2 regions of the Arthrobacter sp. T2-23 genome follow, and region 1 is predicted to be linked to the other one. Evidence: riboswitches for the same ligand, from Rfam matches in the RefSeq annotation. Region 1 holds a riboswitch; the other holds the start of a gene.
What was found. Region 1 has a riboswitch for glycine ahead of gcvP (aminomethyl-transferring glycine dehydrogenase). Riboswitches for the same ligand answer to the same signal wherever they lie in the genome.
Positions count from the first base shown of each region.

Region 2: another riboswitch for glycine. It lies ahead of gcvP (aminomethyl-transferring glycine dehydrogenase); the one in region 1 lies ahead of gcvP (aminomethyl-transferring glycine dehydrogenase).

Region 1 is NZ_AP027917.1:77,267-84,338, reverse strand. It holds gene purU (formyltetrahydrofolate deformylase) at 1-97, opposite strand, end outside; gene ACZ5Z0_RS00435 (amino acid permease) at 142-1,611, opposite strand; glycine riboswitch at 1,768-1,865, opposite strand; glycine riboswitch at 2,149-2,248, shown strand; glycine riboswitch at 2,250-2,346, shown strand; gene gcvP (aminomethyl-transferring glycine dehydrogenase) at 2,384-5,248, shown strand; gene gcvT (glycine cleavage system aminomethyltransferase GcvT) at 5,259-6,380, shown strand; gene gcvH (glycine cleavage system protein GcvH) at 6,435-6,818, shown strand; gene glyA (serine hydroxymethyltransferase) at 6,815-7,072, shown strand, end outside.
Region 2 is NZ_AP027917.1:1,338,881-1,345,952, forward strand. It holds gene gcvP (aminomethyl-transferring glycine dehydrogenase) at 1-1,237, opposite strand, end outside; glycine riboswitch at 1,288-1,403, opposite strand; glycine riboswitch at 1,405-1,503, opposite strand; gene ACZ5Z0_RS06105 (aldo/keto reductase) at 1,661-2,539, shown strand; gene ACZ5Z0_RS06110 (ribonuclease H family protein) at 2,607-3,638, opposite strand; gene ACZ5Z0_RS06115 (TetR/AcrR family transcriptional regulator) at 3,757-4,296, opposite strand; gene ACZ5Z0_RS06120 (MFS transporter) at 4,365-5,942, shown strand; gene ACZ5Z0_RS06125 (Dps family protein) at 6,042-6,524, opposite strand; gene ACZ5Z0_RS06130 (sigma-70 family RNA polymerase sigma factor) at 6,660-7,072, opposite strand, start outside.

The sequences.
Region 1 (7,072 bases):
CCAGCAGAAATTCCGAGACGGCGTGGATGATTCCGGGTGATTCGGCGCAGTCGAGGGTGAGGACAAATTCCGTGCCGGGCGCCACCGGCTTTTCCAACGCGGGGCGGGAGGACGGGGCGGCTGGTGTGGCGGGTCCGGTTGTCACAGGCTGTCCACCGCCTGGCGTCCGCTGGCAACATCCTGCTCAGACTGGAGTTCGTCCTGGAATGCCTGGTACCGCGCCAGGTGGGCCGGGCGGCGGCGCAGGACGAACCATGCCGCGCCGAGAATGATGAACCAGACGGGGGTCACCAGGAGCGCGGTGAGGGTGTCCGGCTGGGTGGTCAGGGTCCAGAGCACGAAGGCGAAGAAGGCGAAGACCACCCACACCATGGGGACACCGCCGGGCATCTTGAACTTCGAGGAGGCATGCAGGTGCGGGCGGCGCCGGCGAAAGGCAAGGTAGCTGGCCAGGATGATCGACCAGACGAACACGAAGCAGACGGCGGAAACGGTGGTGACCATCTCGAAGGCCTTGCCGATGTTCTCCCCCGCGTACATCAGGACCACACCGGCGAGCAGCAGCACGCAGGACAGGAACAGCGCATTCTGGGGAACCTTGCGGCGCGACAGGGCACCGAATCGGACCGGCGCATCCCCTTCCTGGGCCAGGCCGTAGACCATCCGGGAGGTGGAGTAGATGCCGGAGTTGGCCGAGGACATCGCCGAGGAAAGGACCACCAGGTTGACGACGGTGGCAGCGGCCCCGAGGCCGGCCAGGGAGAACATGGCGATGAAGGGGCTGTGTCCGGCGGCGAACTGGGTCCAAGGGATGACGGACATGAGGATGATGAGGGCGCCCACGTAGAAGAGCAGTACACGGACCGGGATGGAGTTGATGGCCCGGGGCAGGTTCTTCTCCGGGTCCTTGGCCTCTGCGGCAGTGGTGCCCACCAGTTCGATGCCCACGAAAGCAAACACGGCGATCTGGAAGCCGGCGACGAAGCCCATGAACTCATTCGGGAAGAAGCCCCCGTGGCTCCACAGGTTGCTAAATGTGGCGGGTCCGGCGTCGGAGCTGAATCCGCTGAAAATCATGAACAGGCCCACGATTATGAGCGCTGCAATGGCGATGATCTTGATGAGCGCGAACCAGAACTCGGTTTCGCCGAAGGCCTTTACCGTGGTCAGGTTCAGCAGCAGCAGGATGGCGACGGTGACCAGTCCGGGGATCCAGAGGGGCAGCCCGGGCCAGAGCTCCTGGGAGTATCCGGCGATGGCGATAACGTCGGCGATGCCGGTGATCACCCAGCAGAACCAGTAGGTCCAGCCGGTGAAGAAGCCGGCCCACGGGCCGAGCAAATCCGCGGCGAAATCGCTGAACGACTTGTAGTGCAGGTTGGACAGCAGCAGCTCACCCATGGCCCGCATGACGAAGAACAGCATGAAGCCGATGATCATGTAGACGAAGATTACGGAGGGGCCGGCCGCCGAGATGGTCTTGCCGGAGCCCATAAACAGGCCGGTGCCGATGGCGCCGCCGATTGCGATGAGCTGGATGTGGCGGTTGCTGAGCTGGCGCTCGAGGTGGGGGGCTTCAACCGGAGCCAAAGGTGGTCGGTGAATCGTCATGAGGAACTCCATCGTTCAAGTGGCATTTCGGTGCCACGATGATTCGGGTTCCTCCCCGCTCTGTCTTGGACCTGAGAGTTTCCGCGTTCCTGCCCCCGCAGACCCGCTTGCACCTTCGGTGAGCCAGGAACCTGCCTGGCTGCTTTCCAGAGTTGCCTCGCCGCGGCGGTACGTGGGCCTGAGAGATTCCTGGGGAGGATTTGCTCCTACGGCGCCTGCTGCATGTACCGGCAGGTCTCTCCCGCCGCAGATCATAGGCATTTTCATTTGTGAATGTTACGGAAGGCTTAGTGGCTTGGAGGTTAGCTCCGATCAAAAGCGCGCCGTCGTGGGTGCGGTGCCCCGGATGTGCCGGGACCTTCAGCCACCATGACCGGAACAGCCTTGAAGGACATCGTCCGGCCGAATCAGTGTGTGATGGGTCACTCGGAAAAGTCAAGCCCCGCAATTGTGACATTGCCAGGCGGCGGCGGTGTTGCCCCTCCCCCGGATGGCATGTACGGTGTGAGGCGAATCACCACATTCGAATATGCCTTTCGAGCCGTGGCGGGAGAGTCCTCCCCGTCACCCACGGGCAGGCGCCGTAGGAGCAAATCCTCCCCAGGAATCTCTCAGGCCCATGTACCGCCGCGGCGAGGCAACTCTGGAAAGCAGTCAGGAAAGTCCCTGGCTCACCGACGGTGCAAGCGGACAAAGGTCCGCGGAATCTCTCAGGTCCAATACAGAGCGGGGAGGAACCCGGTCCCCTCCGGCGCCTTGCGCCGGCCAAACCTTGGAGTTCCTCTTGACGGCTCAATCTATTTCATCCAATTTCGCCGACCGCCATATCGGCGCCCGCCGCGAGGCCGACGTCGACACCATGCTGAAGGCTGTCGGCTACGACAGTGTTGACGGCCTGGTAGATACCGCTGTTCCCGATTCCATCCGCCAGGAAAAGCCCCTCACTTTGGACGGCGCGCTCAGTGAAGTCGAGGTGCTGGCCGAGCTGCGCAGGCTGGCAGCGAAGAACAAGACCGCTGTGCAGATGATCGGCCAGGGCTACTACGACACCGTCACCCCGGCCGTGATCCGCCGCAACATCCTCGAAGCCCCGGCCTGGTACACCGCCTACACCCCCTACCAGCCGGAAATCTCGCAGGGCCGGCTCGAGGCGCTGCTGAACTTCCAGACCATGGTTCAGGACCTCACCGCGCTTCCGGTTGCCAACGCCTCCCTCCTCGACGAGGCCACCGCCGTCGCCGAGGCCGTGCTTCTCATGCGCCGCGCCAACAAGAACAAGTCCGCCCTCGACGGCAAGACCGTCCTCGACGCCGACTGCCTCCCGCAGACCATCGCGATCGTCAAGGGCCGCGCCGAGGCCCTCGGGTTCGAAGTTGAGGTCGCCGACCTGTCCGAGGGCCTGCCCGAGGGCGTCATCAACGGCGTCGTCCTCCAGCAGCCGGGAGTTTCCGGCCGGGTCTGGGACCAGTCCGGTGTGATCGCCGAGGCCAAGGAGCGCGGCGCACTGGTCACAGTGGCCGCGGACCTGCTTGCCCTGACACTCATCACTCCCCCTGGCGAACAGGGCGCGGACATCGCCGTCGGCTCAACCCAGCGCTTCGGCGTGCCGCTGTTCTTCGGCGGCCCGCACGCGGCGTATATGGCGGTGCGCGAGGGCATGGAACGCACGCTCCCGGGCCGGATCGTCGGCGTCTCCAAGGACAACGCCGGCGTCCCCGCCTACCGGCTGGCACTGCAGACCCGCGAGCAGCACATCCGCCGAGAGAAGGCCACGTCCAACATCTGCACCGCGCAGGCGCTGCTGGCCATTGTGTCCTCGTTCTACGCCGTCTACCACGGCCCGGACGGGCTGAAGGCGATCGCAGAGACCGTCCACAACAACGCCCGAGCCCTGGCCGCCACACTGAAGATTGCCGGCCGGGAACTGGCGAGCGACTCCTTCTTCGATACCCTCACGGTCCGTGTGCCGGGCAAGGCCGCGAAGGCCGTCGCCGCCGCCGACGCCCGGGGCATCAACCTACGGCCCATCGACGCGGACACAGTTGGCGTGTCCGTCGATGAAACCACGACGCCGGAGGTCCTCTCCGCGGTGGTCGTCGCCTTTGGCGCCGGTCCGCTCGTGCAGGCCAAGGGCTTCGAACTGCCCGGGTCGGTGCTGCGCACCTCCGACTTCCTGCAGCACCCGGTCTTCAACACGCACCGCTCCGAAACCCAGCTGTTGCGCTACATCCGCAAGCTATCGGACCGGGACCTCGCGCTGGACCGGACCATGATCCCGCTGGGTTCCTGCACCATGAAGCTGAACGCCACGGCCGAGATGGAAGCCATCTCCTGGCCGGAGTTCGCCTCCATCCACCCCTTCGCCCCGGCCTCCCAGACCGAGGGGTGGCGCGAACTCATCAGCGGCCTCGAGGCTGACCTCGCTGAGATCACGGGCTACGACCAGGTCTCCATCCAGCCCAATGCAGGCTCCCAGGGCGAGCTCGCCGGGCTGCTCGCCATCCGCGGCTACCACCACTCCCGCGGCGACGCCCAGCGCAACATCTGCCTCATCCCGGCCTCCGCGCACGGCACCAACGCCGCCTCCGCAGTGCTGGCCGGCATGAAGGTCGTCGTCGTAGCCACAGCCTCCGACGGCACGATCGACCACGCGGACCTCACCGCAAAGATCGAGCAGCACAAGGACGAGCTCTCCGCGATCATGATCACCTACCCCTCGACGCACGGCGTGTATGACGCGGACGTCCGCGAAGTTTGCGACGCGATCCACGCCGCCGGCGGCCAGGTCTACGTCGACGGCGCCAACCTCAACGCCCTGGTGGGCCTGGCCCGGCCGGGCCAGTTCGGCGGCGACGTCTCGCACCTGAACCTGCACAAGACCTTCTGCATCCCGCACGGCGGCGGCGGACCCGGCGTCGGCCCGGTCGCGGCCAAGGCACACCTGGCCCCGTTCATGCCCGGCGACGCGAACAAGCCCGCCGGCCAGGGCGGGGCAGGTGCGGCCATCTCGGCGTCCCGGTACGGCTCGGCCGGCGTGCTGCCGATCTCCTGGGCCTATGTGAAGCTCATGGGAGGGCAGGGCCTGACCGAGGCCACCAAGTCGGCCCTCCTGGCGGCGAACTACATTGCGTCGCGGCTCAACGACCACTTCCCGGTGCTCTACACCGGCGAGAGCGGACTCGTGGCCCACGAGTGCATCCTGGATTTGCGGGAACTCACGGCCAAGACCGGCGTGACCGCCGAGGACGTCGCCAAGCGCCTGATCGACTACGGCTTCCACGCCCCCACGCTTTCCTTCCCCGTGGCGGGCACCCTGATGGTGGAGCCCACCGAATCCGAGGACCTGGCGGAGATCGACCGCTTCATCGAAGCGATGATCACCATCCGGCAGGAAATCGACCAGGTAGCCAACGGCGATTTCACGCTGGAGAATTCTCCGCTGCGCAACGCGCCCCACACGGCGGCCGCCGTCGTCTCTTCCGACTGGGAGCGGGCGTACCCGCGCGAGCAGGCGGCATTCCCCGTCCACACGCTCAAGCAGGACAAGTACTTCCCGCCGGTCGGGCGCATCGACGGCGCCGCAGGCGACCGCAACCTGGTCTGCTCCTGCCCCCCGCTTTCCGAATTCGAAAACTAAGGATCCCCCGATGAGTGAGAAATACACTGCCCTCTTCGAGCAGCACAAAAAAGCCGGCGCCTCTTTCACGGACTTCGGCGGCTGGCAAATGCCGCTCAAGTACGAATCGGAACTGGCTGAGCACCACGCTGTCCGTAACGCCGCGGGTCTGTTCGACCTCTCCCATATGGGCGAGGTCTGGGTCAGCGGCCCGGACGCCGCAGCGTTCCTCGACTATGCCCTGGCCGGGAAGCTCTCCGCCGTGGCCGTAGGCAGAGCCAAGTACTCGCTGATCTGCCAGGAAGACGGCGGCATCATCGATGACCTGATCTCCTACCGGCGTGCTGAGGACAAGTACCTGGTGGTCCCCAACGCCGGAAACGCTGCGGTAGTGGCCGCGGCACTGGCCGAGCGGGCTGCAGGCTTTGACGTGACGGTGGAGGATGTCTCCGCCGAAACCTCGCTGATCGCGGTCCAGGGCCCCAACGCGGAAGCCATCCTGCTGACGCTGGTTCCGGCCGGGCAGCACTCGCTCGTCACGGAGCTCAAGTACTACGCCGCGGTTGAGGTTCAGATCAACGGACAGGACCTGCTCCTCGCCCGTACGGGCTACACCGGTGAGGACGGCTTCGAAATCTACATTCCCAACGAGGACGCCGCCGGTCTCTGGGAAGCACTGCTGGAAGCCGGCGCCGGCCAGGGGCTTATCCCCGCCGGCCTGGCCTGCCGTGACTCGCTGCGCCTAGAAGCCGGCATGCCGCTCTACGGCAATGAACTCTCCCGCGAAGGCAACCCGTACGCCGCAGGCCTGGGACCGGTCGTCTCGCTCGTCAAGGAGTCGGACTTCGTCGGCAAGGCAGCCCTGGCCGAACTCAAGGCGGCCGGCGCAGGTTCTACCACCGGTCGCAAACTTGTGGGCCTCAAGGGCCTGGGCCGCCGGGCCGGCCGCAGCCACTACCCGGTCCTGAACGACGGCAACGTGGTCGGCGAAGTGACCTCCGGACAGCCGAGCCCCACCCTGGGATACCCCGTCGCGATGGCCTACGTCGACGTCGAGTTCACCGAACCCGGCACCGCACTGGACATCGACTTGCGCGGCAAGGCCGAGCCGTTCGAAGTCGTGGCGCTGCCGTTCTACAAGCGCGAAAAATAGCCCGGCCACCGGCCGGTCACGAAACCACCAAAACGAACTCAAGGATTGATAGACATGAGCAAAGTAGCAGCTGAACTGAAGTACTCCGCGGAACACGAATGGGTCGCCGCTGACGGGTCGGGACCGGCCGGGATCGGCATTTCCGCCGTCGCCGCGGATGCCCTGGGCGACATCGTCTACGTTGACCTGCCCGAGGTCGGCTCCGCGGTAACCGCGGGGGAGACCTGCGGCGAGGTCGAGTCGACCAAGTCGGTCTCGGACCTGTACGCGCCGGTCACCGGCGAGGTCACCGAGGTCAATGACGCTGTTGTGTCCGATCCGGCCCTGATCAACAGCGATCCGTACGGCGCCGGCTGGCTGTTCAAGGTCGCCGTGGCCGGGGAAGGCCCGCTGATGTCGGCAGAAGAGTACGCTGCGGCCAACGGCGGCGAACTGTGAGCGGGGCTACGGCGGCAGGCACCCTGACCGCCTTCGAGCAGGTCGTGTCCCCGTCCCTGGACGCGGAGCTGTCCGTGTTGGATCCGGAGATCGCCGCCAGGATCGACGCCGAGCTGGGCCGCCAGCGCGACGGCCTGGAGATGATCGCCTCGGAAAACCACACCGCCAGGGCCGTGATGCAGGCGCAGGGTTCGGTGCTGACGAACAAGTACGCCGAGGGTTACCCGGGCAAGCGCTACTACGGCGGTTGCGAG
Region 2 (7,072 bases), 1.3 Mb from region 1:
GCAGGTTGATGCCCCTGGCGTCGGCTGCGGCGATGATGTCCGCGGCCGTGCCCGGCACGGAGACCGTGACGGTGTCGAAGAAAGAGGCGTGCTGGACGGCCAGGCCGGCGGCCTTCAGCGAGGCGGCGATGGTCCTGGCGTGGCCGTGGACCGTTTCGGCGATCGCCTTCAGCCCGTCGGGGCCGTGGTAGACGGCGTAGAAGGAGGCCACGATGGCCAGCAATGCCTGGGCGGTGCAGATGTTGGAGGTGGCCTTCTCGCGGCGGATGTGCTGCTCGCGGGTCTGCAGGGCCAGACGGTAGGCGGGGACGCCGGCGTTGTCCTTGGAGACGCCCACGAGGCGGCCGGGCATGGAGCGCTCCAGGCCCTTCTGGACGGCCATGTAGGCGGCGTGCGGGCCGCCGAAGAACAGCGGGACGCCGAAGCGCTGCGCGGAGCCGACGGCGATGTCCGCGCCCTGTTCGCCGGGGGAGGTGATCAGGGTCAGGGACAGCAGGTCCGCGGCGACAGTGACGAGCGCGCCGCGTTCCTTGGCGTCAGCGATGACGGCCGAGTGGTCGAACACGCGGCCGGAGGCACCGGGCTGCTGCAGCACGACGCCGTTGATGACGCCGTCGGGCAGACCCTTGGACAGGTCTGCGACCTCAACCTCAAAGCCGAGGGCCTCGGCGCGGCCCTTGACGATCGCGATGGTCTGCGGGAGGCAGTCGGCGTCGAGGACGGTTTTGCCGTCGTGGGCCGTCTTATTCTTGTTGGCCCGGCGCATCATCAGAACGGCCTCGGCGACGGCGGTGGCTTCGTCCAGCAGCGAGGCGTTGGCGATCGGCAGGCCCACCAGGTCCTGGACCATGGTCTGGAAGTTCAGCAGCGCCTCGAGCCGGCCCTGTGAGATTTCCGGCTGGTAGGGGGTGTAGGCGGTGTACCAGGCCGGGGCTTCGAGGATGTTGCGGCGGATCACGGCCGGGGTGACGGTGTCGTAGTAGCCCTGGCCGATCATCTGCACGGCGGTCTTGTTCTTGGCTGCCAGCTTGCGCAGTTCGGCCAGCACTTCGACTTCGCTCAGCGCTGCTGCGAGCGCCAGGTCGGAGTCCTGCCGGATGTCCTTCGGAACGGCGGTATCCACCAGCGCGTCGACGGTGTCGTAGCCGACAGCCTTCAGCATGGTGTCGACGTCGGCCTGGCGGCGCGCGCCGATGTGCCGGTCAACGAAGGACGTGGAGGCTGAGGTAACAGTCACAAGGAACTCCATAACTAAGGCGGCGAGGGTACGCCACATTGATTCGGGTTCCTCCCCGCTCTGTATTGGACCTGAGAGTTTCCGCGGAGCCGCTTTGGCCGGGCTCCGCTTGCACCGTCGGTGAGCACGGCGCGTCACGAGACGCGCTTGCTGCTTTCCAGAGTTGCCTTGCCGCGGCGGTACATGGGCCTGAGAGATTCCTGGGGAGGGTTTGCTCCTACGGCGCCTGCTTGTACCTACTTGCAGAACTCTCCCGCCGCAGATCAAAGGCATATTCAGTTGCTCGTGACCGCAGTCACAACTTCTATTGTCCTATGCCGGAGACGCGTCCGCAAACTCCGGCGCCCGGACCGCTTCAGCGTTACGGTAGAGCGGTCGCCCAGATGCGGCGGTGCGGGCGGTTTCGAGACGAGGAGAGAATTCATGCTGGAGCAGAGGGCATTCGGGGCCACCGGTTTGGAGGTCTCCATTGTGGGGCTCGGCGCCGGCCAGATCGGCGAAAGCGATGTCACGGAGGCCGAAGCCGCAGAAGTGCTCAACGGAGCACTGGATCTGGGCGTCACGCTGATCGATACTGCGGCCAGTTACGGGCTGAGCGAGGAGCGTATTGGCCGGCACCTTGGCGGACGTCGGGATGAGTTCGTGCTCTCCACCAAGGGCGGGCCGAAGATCAACGGCCAGCGGGATTGGTCCCCGGGCAGCGTGCTTGAGAGCATCGAACAGTCTTTGCGCTTGACCCGGTCGGAGCGGATCGACATCTTCTATCTGCACTCTTGCCCGCTGGACATCCTGCGGCGCGGAGAGCTGCAGGACACCTTGGACCAGGCCGTCGACGCCGGCAAGATCGGCATCGCCGGCTACAGCGGCGACAATGAGCCTCTTGCCTTCGCCGTGGAGTCCGGCCGGTTCGGCGCCATCGAAACCAGTGTCAACATCGCCGACCAGTGGAATTTGCGAAACGTTCTCGGCCGGCGCCCCGAACTGGGAGTCATCGCCAAGCGCCCGATCGCGAATGCGCCGTGGCGGTTCGCCGAGCGTCCGGCCGGGAACTACGCCGAGCTTTACTGGGAGCGGCTAAAGGCTCTGGAGCTCGACCCGGGGGACATGGACTGGGCCGAGTTCGCCCTGCGCTTCACCGTGTATGCCCCCGGCGTGCACACCGCTATTGCCGGCACGGCCAAGCTGGACCACCTTCGCCGGAACCTCATGGCCGCCAGCCAAGGTCCGCTTCCGGCCGCAGCCTTGGACGGCATCGACCGCGCTTGGCGCGCTGTCGGCTCCGACTGGCCCGCTTCGACCTGACAGCCAGCAGACCTCACCACGTCCCCGGACCGGCAGCGTGCGGGGCGTCGACGCCGCGCGAGCCCTGTCACGCGGCCAGGCGGAAATGACAGCGACTGTGCTGCTGCACGGCGGCGGGGGCATCGCGTTCGATGGATGAGCGCAGGGCCGCCGCCTGCGCGGCGTCCAACCCGGCCTCCCGGGAACGCCGGGCCACAACAGCAAGCCGGTCCGCCACCTCATTCAACGGATCTCCGGCGTGCCCTTTGACCCAGCACAGCTCGGCCGAGGGTCCCGACAGCAGGGCGCAAATCCGGCCGACCTCGCCGCGGACGACGCCGGACCCGCCGGCCGGGAGGGACCCCGCCAGGCCCCGGCGCACCAGTTCCAGTCCACCCCGGCTGTCGCTGAAGAGCCGGAGGGTTCCGAGTCCACCGCGCAGGGCGGGGTGCAGGGACAGCGCCAGTTGGATGCCCTTGCGCATGGCCTTGAGCTCCGCGTGCAGGACGCTCGAGCACACGGCGGTTCCGGCCCCCGTCCGGAAGCTGCTGCCTTCGCCGGTCGCGACGACCCAGCCCAGGCCAACGGTCATTCCTCTGCCTTTGGAGGCGTCTGTCACCACATCCACCACTCCCCCTCCGGCGGACAGCCCGGCCAGGACGGCCGCTTCAGTCCTCCCATCGCTACTGCAGGAAACTTCAGCGAGGGAGATTGCCTCCGCCAGCCCGAGTTCCGACACCTGCCTGCGGAGCTCAAGCAGGAGCCGGCGGCATGCCACCACCCGCACTACCGCGCGCAGCTCAGCCTCGGCGCCGTGCGGACCGGCGCCCGGCCGCCGCTCCAGCAGCGCCAGGAGCACCTCCATCGCGATTCGCCGGTAGCAGTGGTCCGCACCCGGGCCGATGGCCGCGGTTCCCGTTACGAGGGGAGGATCCTTAGGACCGGCCGTTCCGGCGGAGGCTGCCGCGGCTCCGCCGACCGGGGCCAGCGCCCAGCAGCCCAGACCGAACTGGACCGTGGCCGCGACTTCCACGATGCTCGCCAGGTGATGCTTGCGGACCTCCGCCAGCATCACCCCGCGCCGCATCGGTGCCGACGGCTTCGGAACCGTCGTTCTCATTGGCGCCGGTGAAATGGTCTGCGCGGTCATACTTCCCCCTGTTTGGCAGGTCCCGGACGGCGTCCGGGGTTACTGGAAGGAAGGCTAACCGCGAGGTCCGACAATAAGGGCTGGGGGCTCAGGCGCGCAGCCGCTCGACGGCGGCCAGCAGCCTCTCGACGTCGCCGGCCTCCGTCAGCGGCCCCTCGCCGGGGCCGCGCGCCAGCATGGCATTGAAGTACAGCCCGTCCCCCATGTACAGCACGGCCTTCGCCATCGCGGGCCCGACGTCGGCCGCGAGCAGCGCCAGCCAGCTGGCCTGGACGCCGGCCATCCGGCGCAGGGTCTCTGCGTGCGCGACTTCGGCCAGCCGGGTGGCGGCCACGAACACCCGGTCCAGCGGGGTGTCGGCCCACACCGAGGACTTGATGAAGTAGGCCGCGGCGCCTTCGGGAGCGGCCGCCATGGCGTCGAGGTCCTCCGCGAGGAGCCGGTCCAGGCGCTCCAGCAGCACCGAGACCATGGCCTCCTTGTTCGGGAAGTGGTACAGCAGGCCGCCCTTGGAGACGCCTGCCAGCCGGGCCACCGCATCCAGCGTCGCGGCGCGTTCCCCCTCGGCGATGAGCAGGGATTCAAAGGCGTCGAGGACGGCTTCGCGGGCGACGGGTTTTCTGGCCATGGGTTACATCATGCCTGTCAGGAAGCGCATTTCTTAACTATACCGTCCAGACGGTATAGTTAACCTCCATGACCACCGCATCCCTGTCCGCACACGCCCGCCCGCCAGCGGCCGCCGAGCCGGCGCCGCGCACGCCCTGGCGCGACTGGCTGGCGTTGTCCCTGCTGATGTTCCCGGTACTGCTGGTGGCCGTGGACAACACGGCCCTGACCTTCGCGCTACCGGCGATTGCCCGCAGCCTGGATGCCACCGGCGTGGAACTGCTCTGGATTGTCGATGCGTATCCGCTGGTCTTGGCCGGCCTGTTGGTGGCGATGGGCAGCCTGGGCGACAGGATCGGTCGGCGCCGGCTGCTGTTTGTCGGCAGTGCGGGCTTCGCAGCAGTCTCCGCGGTGACGGCCTTTGCCCCCGGTGCGGCGTGGCTGATCGCAGGCCGGGCAGGGCTCGGCTTCTTCGGCGCCATGCTGATGCCATCCACGCTGTCGCTGATCAGGAACATCTTCCCGGAACCCAACCGGCGCCGGCTCGCGGTGGCGATCTGGGCTGCCGGCTTCTCCGCTGGCGCCGCACTGGGACCGATCCTGGGCGGCTGGCTGGTGGAACACCTCTGGTGGGGTGCTGTCCTGCTCGTCGCGGTGCCCATCATCCTGCCGCTGATGGTCCTGGGGCCGGCCCTGATCCCGGAATCGCGCGACCCAAACCCAGGCCCCGTGGACGCGCCCAGCATCGCACTGTCCCTGCTTGCCATGGTCCCGGTGGTCTACGGCATCAAGATCCTGGCGACCCACGGCCCGGCGCCGGAACCGCTGGCCGCCCTCGGCGTCGGCCTGCTGATGGGCTACGCCTTCGTCCGCCGCCAGCGCCGGCTGGCGGCATCGGCGTCGGCCGCTCCCCTGCTGGACCTCAGCCTCTTTGGCAACCCTGTCTTCAGCACCGCCATCACAGCCAACGTCCTGGCCTTGTTTTCCTACAACGGGTTCATCCTCTTCCTCGCCCAGCACCTGCAACTGCTGGAGGGCCAGTCACCGTCGGAGTCCGGCCTGGCGATGGTCCCGGCCCTGGCCGCCACGGTCGTCGCGGGGCTGCTCGTGGTGCCGCTGGTGCGCAAGATCCGCCCGGGCTTTGTGGTCGCGGGCGGACTGCTGCTGAGCGCCACGGGATATGCCTTGGTGGCCCTGGGCGACCACAGTGCCGGCCCGGGGCTGTTGCTGGCCGCCCTGCTGGTGCTCTGCCTGGGCGTCGGCGCGGCCGAAACTATCTCCAACGACCTCATCCTGGGGGCGGTCCCGGCAGTGAAATCGGGCGCCGCGGCGGCCATTTCGGAAACCGGCTACGAGGTCGGCTCCCTGCTCGGCACGGCCATCCTCGGCTCCATTCTCACGGCGTCGTACCAACGCAACCTGCAGCTTCCCGCCGACGTCGCCCAGGCCGGCCCCGGGGCGGTCCACCAGGCGGGGGAAACCCTTGCCGGGGCGGCCGAGCTGGCCCGGGCCCTCCCGGCACCGCTGGCGGAGGCCGTGACGGCTGCCGCCAGGAGCGCCTTCGATTCCGGCGTCCACATCACGGCCGCCATCGCGCTGGTGCTGATGGCCGGCGCCGCCGTCCTGGCCGCCGTGGTCCTGCGGAAAGTGCCGACGGCGCGCTAACCGGGAGCGTCAGCCGGCGCCCCGCCTGGTCACTTAAAAGCGAACGTCCGACGCCGGGTGGGAACCCGGCGCCGGGCGCTTGGAGGGCGCGCTGGCCTGCTACTTCTTGGTGTCTGGCGTGGTGACGCTGGCGGACGCGCGCATGGTTTCGGCGTTCACCATCCAGGCGAACTGCTCGAACTTGGCAATGAATTCATGCAGCAGGTCGGCGGTGGTGGGGTCTTCCTCATCCACCTCGTCGTGCACCTTGCGCATGGTGCCGACGGCGGCCTCAAGCGCGGCGACGATCTTGTCGATCGCGTCCTTGGTGTTGATCAGGCCGGCAGGGAATTCCGCCAGAGCGGTGGACTTGGAAACCGTCGAGCTGCGGCCGTCCGGCAGTGCGTGCAGGGCGCGCATCCGCTCGGCCAGGTCGTCGGCGAAACCGCGGGCAGCTTCGATAATCTCGTCCAGCTGAAGGTGGAGGTCGCGGAAGTTCGTGCCCACGATGTTCCAGTGCGCCTGCTTGCCCTGGACATGGAGTTCAATGAGGTCCACGAGAACGGCCTGCAGGTTGCTTGTCAGGGTGGGTGTTGCTTTCATGCATCCTCCTTGATTGGAACGTCTGGTACGGCGTTATGCCTCAGACGCTACCCCAGTGAGGACGCCCCCGCGACGGCCGCGGCGGAATTTCACGGTCAGCTTACTAAGTGAGCTTAGTAACGGACCGGAATGGCCTTAGACGGCCTGGTTCAGCATCGGCCCCTGCGGGAAGATGGCCCGGGTGATCCCTCCGGCAGTCGCGTCGGACAACTGGGCAAGGTAATCGTTCCGGCGGCGCGGCGTGATCCGCGACTGCGGTTCGAAGCCCTGGTCCGGGTCGTCCGCGTAGTGGGCGGTAAGGCCGTCACGCATCAGGCGGATCGCTTCGGCGCGCTGCTGCGACACGGCGGCGTGCGTGGAACCCAGTTCGGCTGCCAGATCCTTGACGGTGCGGTCGCCGAAGTAGATCTCCTCGACCACGTAGCGCATTCGCTCGGGCAGGGATTTCACGGCGGCCCGGAGGTACTGGAGACGTTCGTCAGCAAGCACGGAGTGCTCCGGCGACAGGGTTTCCGCTGCCAGCGTGTCCACAACGGCGTCGTCGAGCG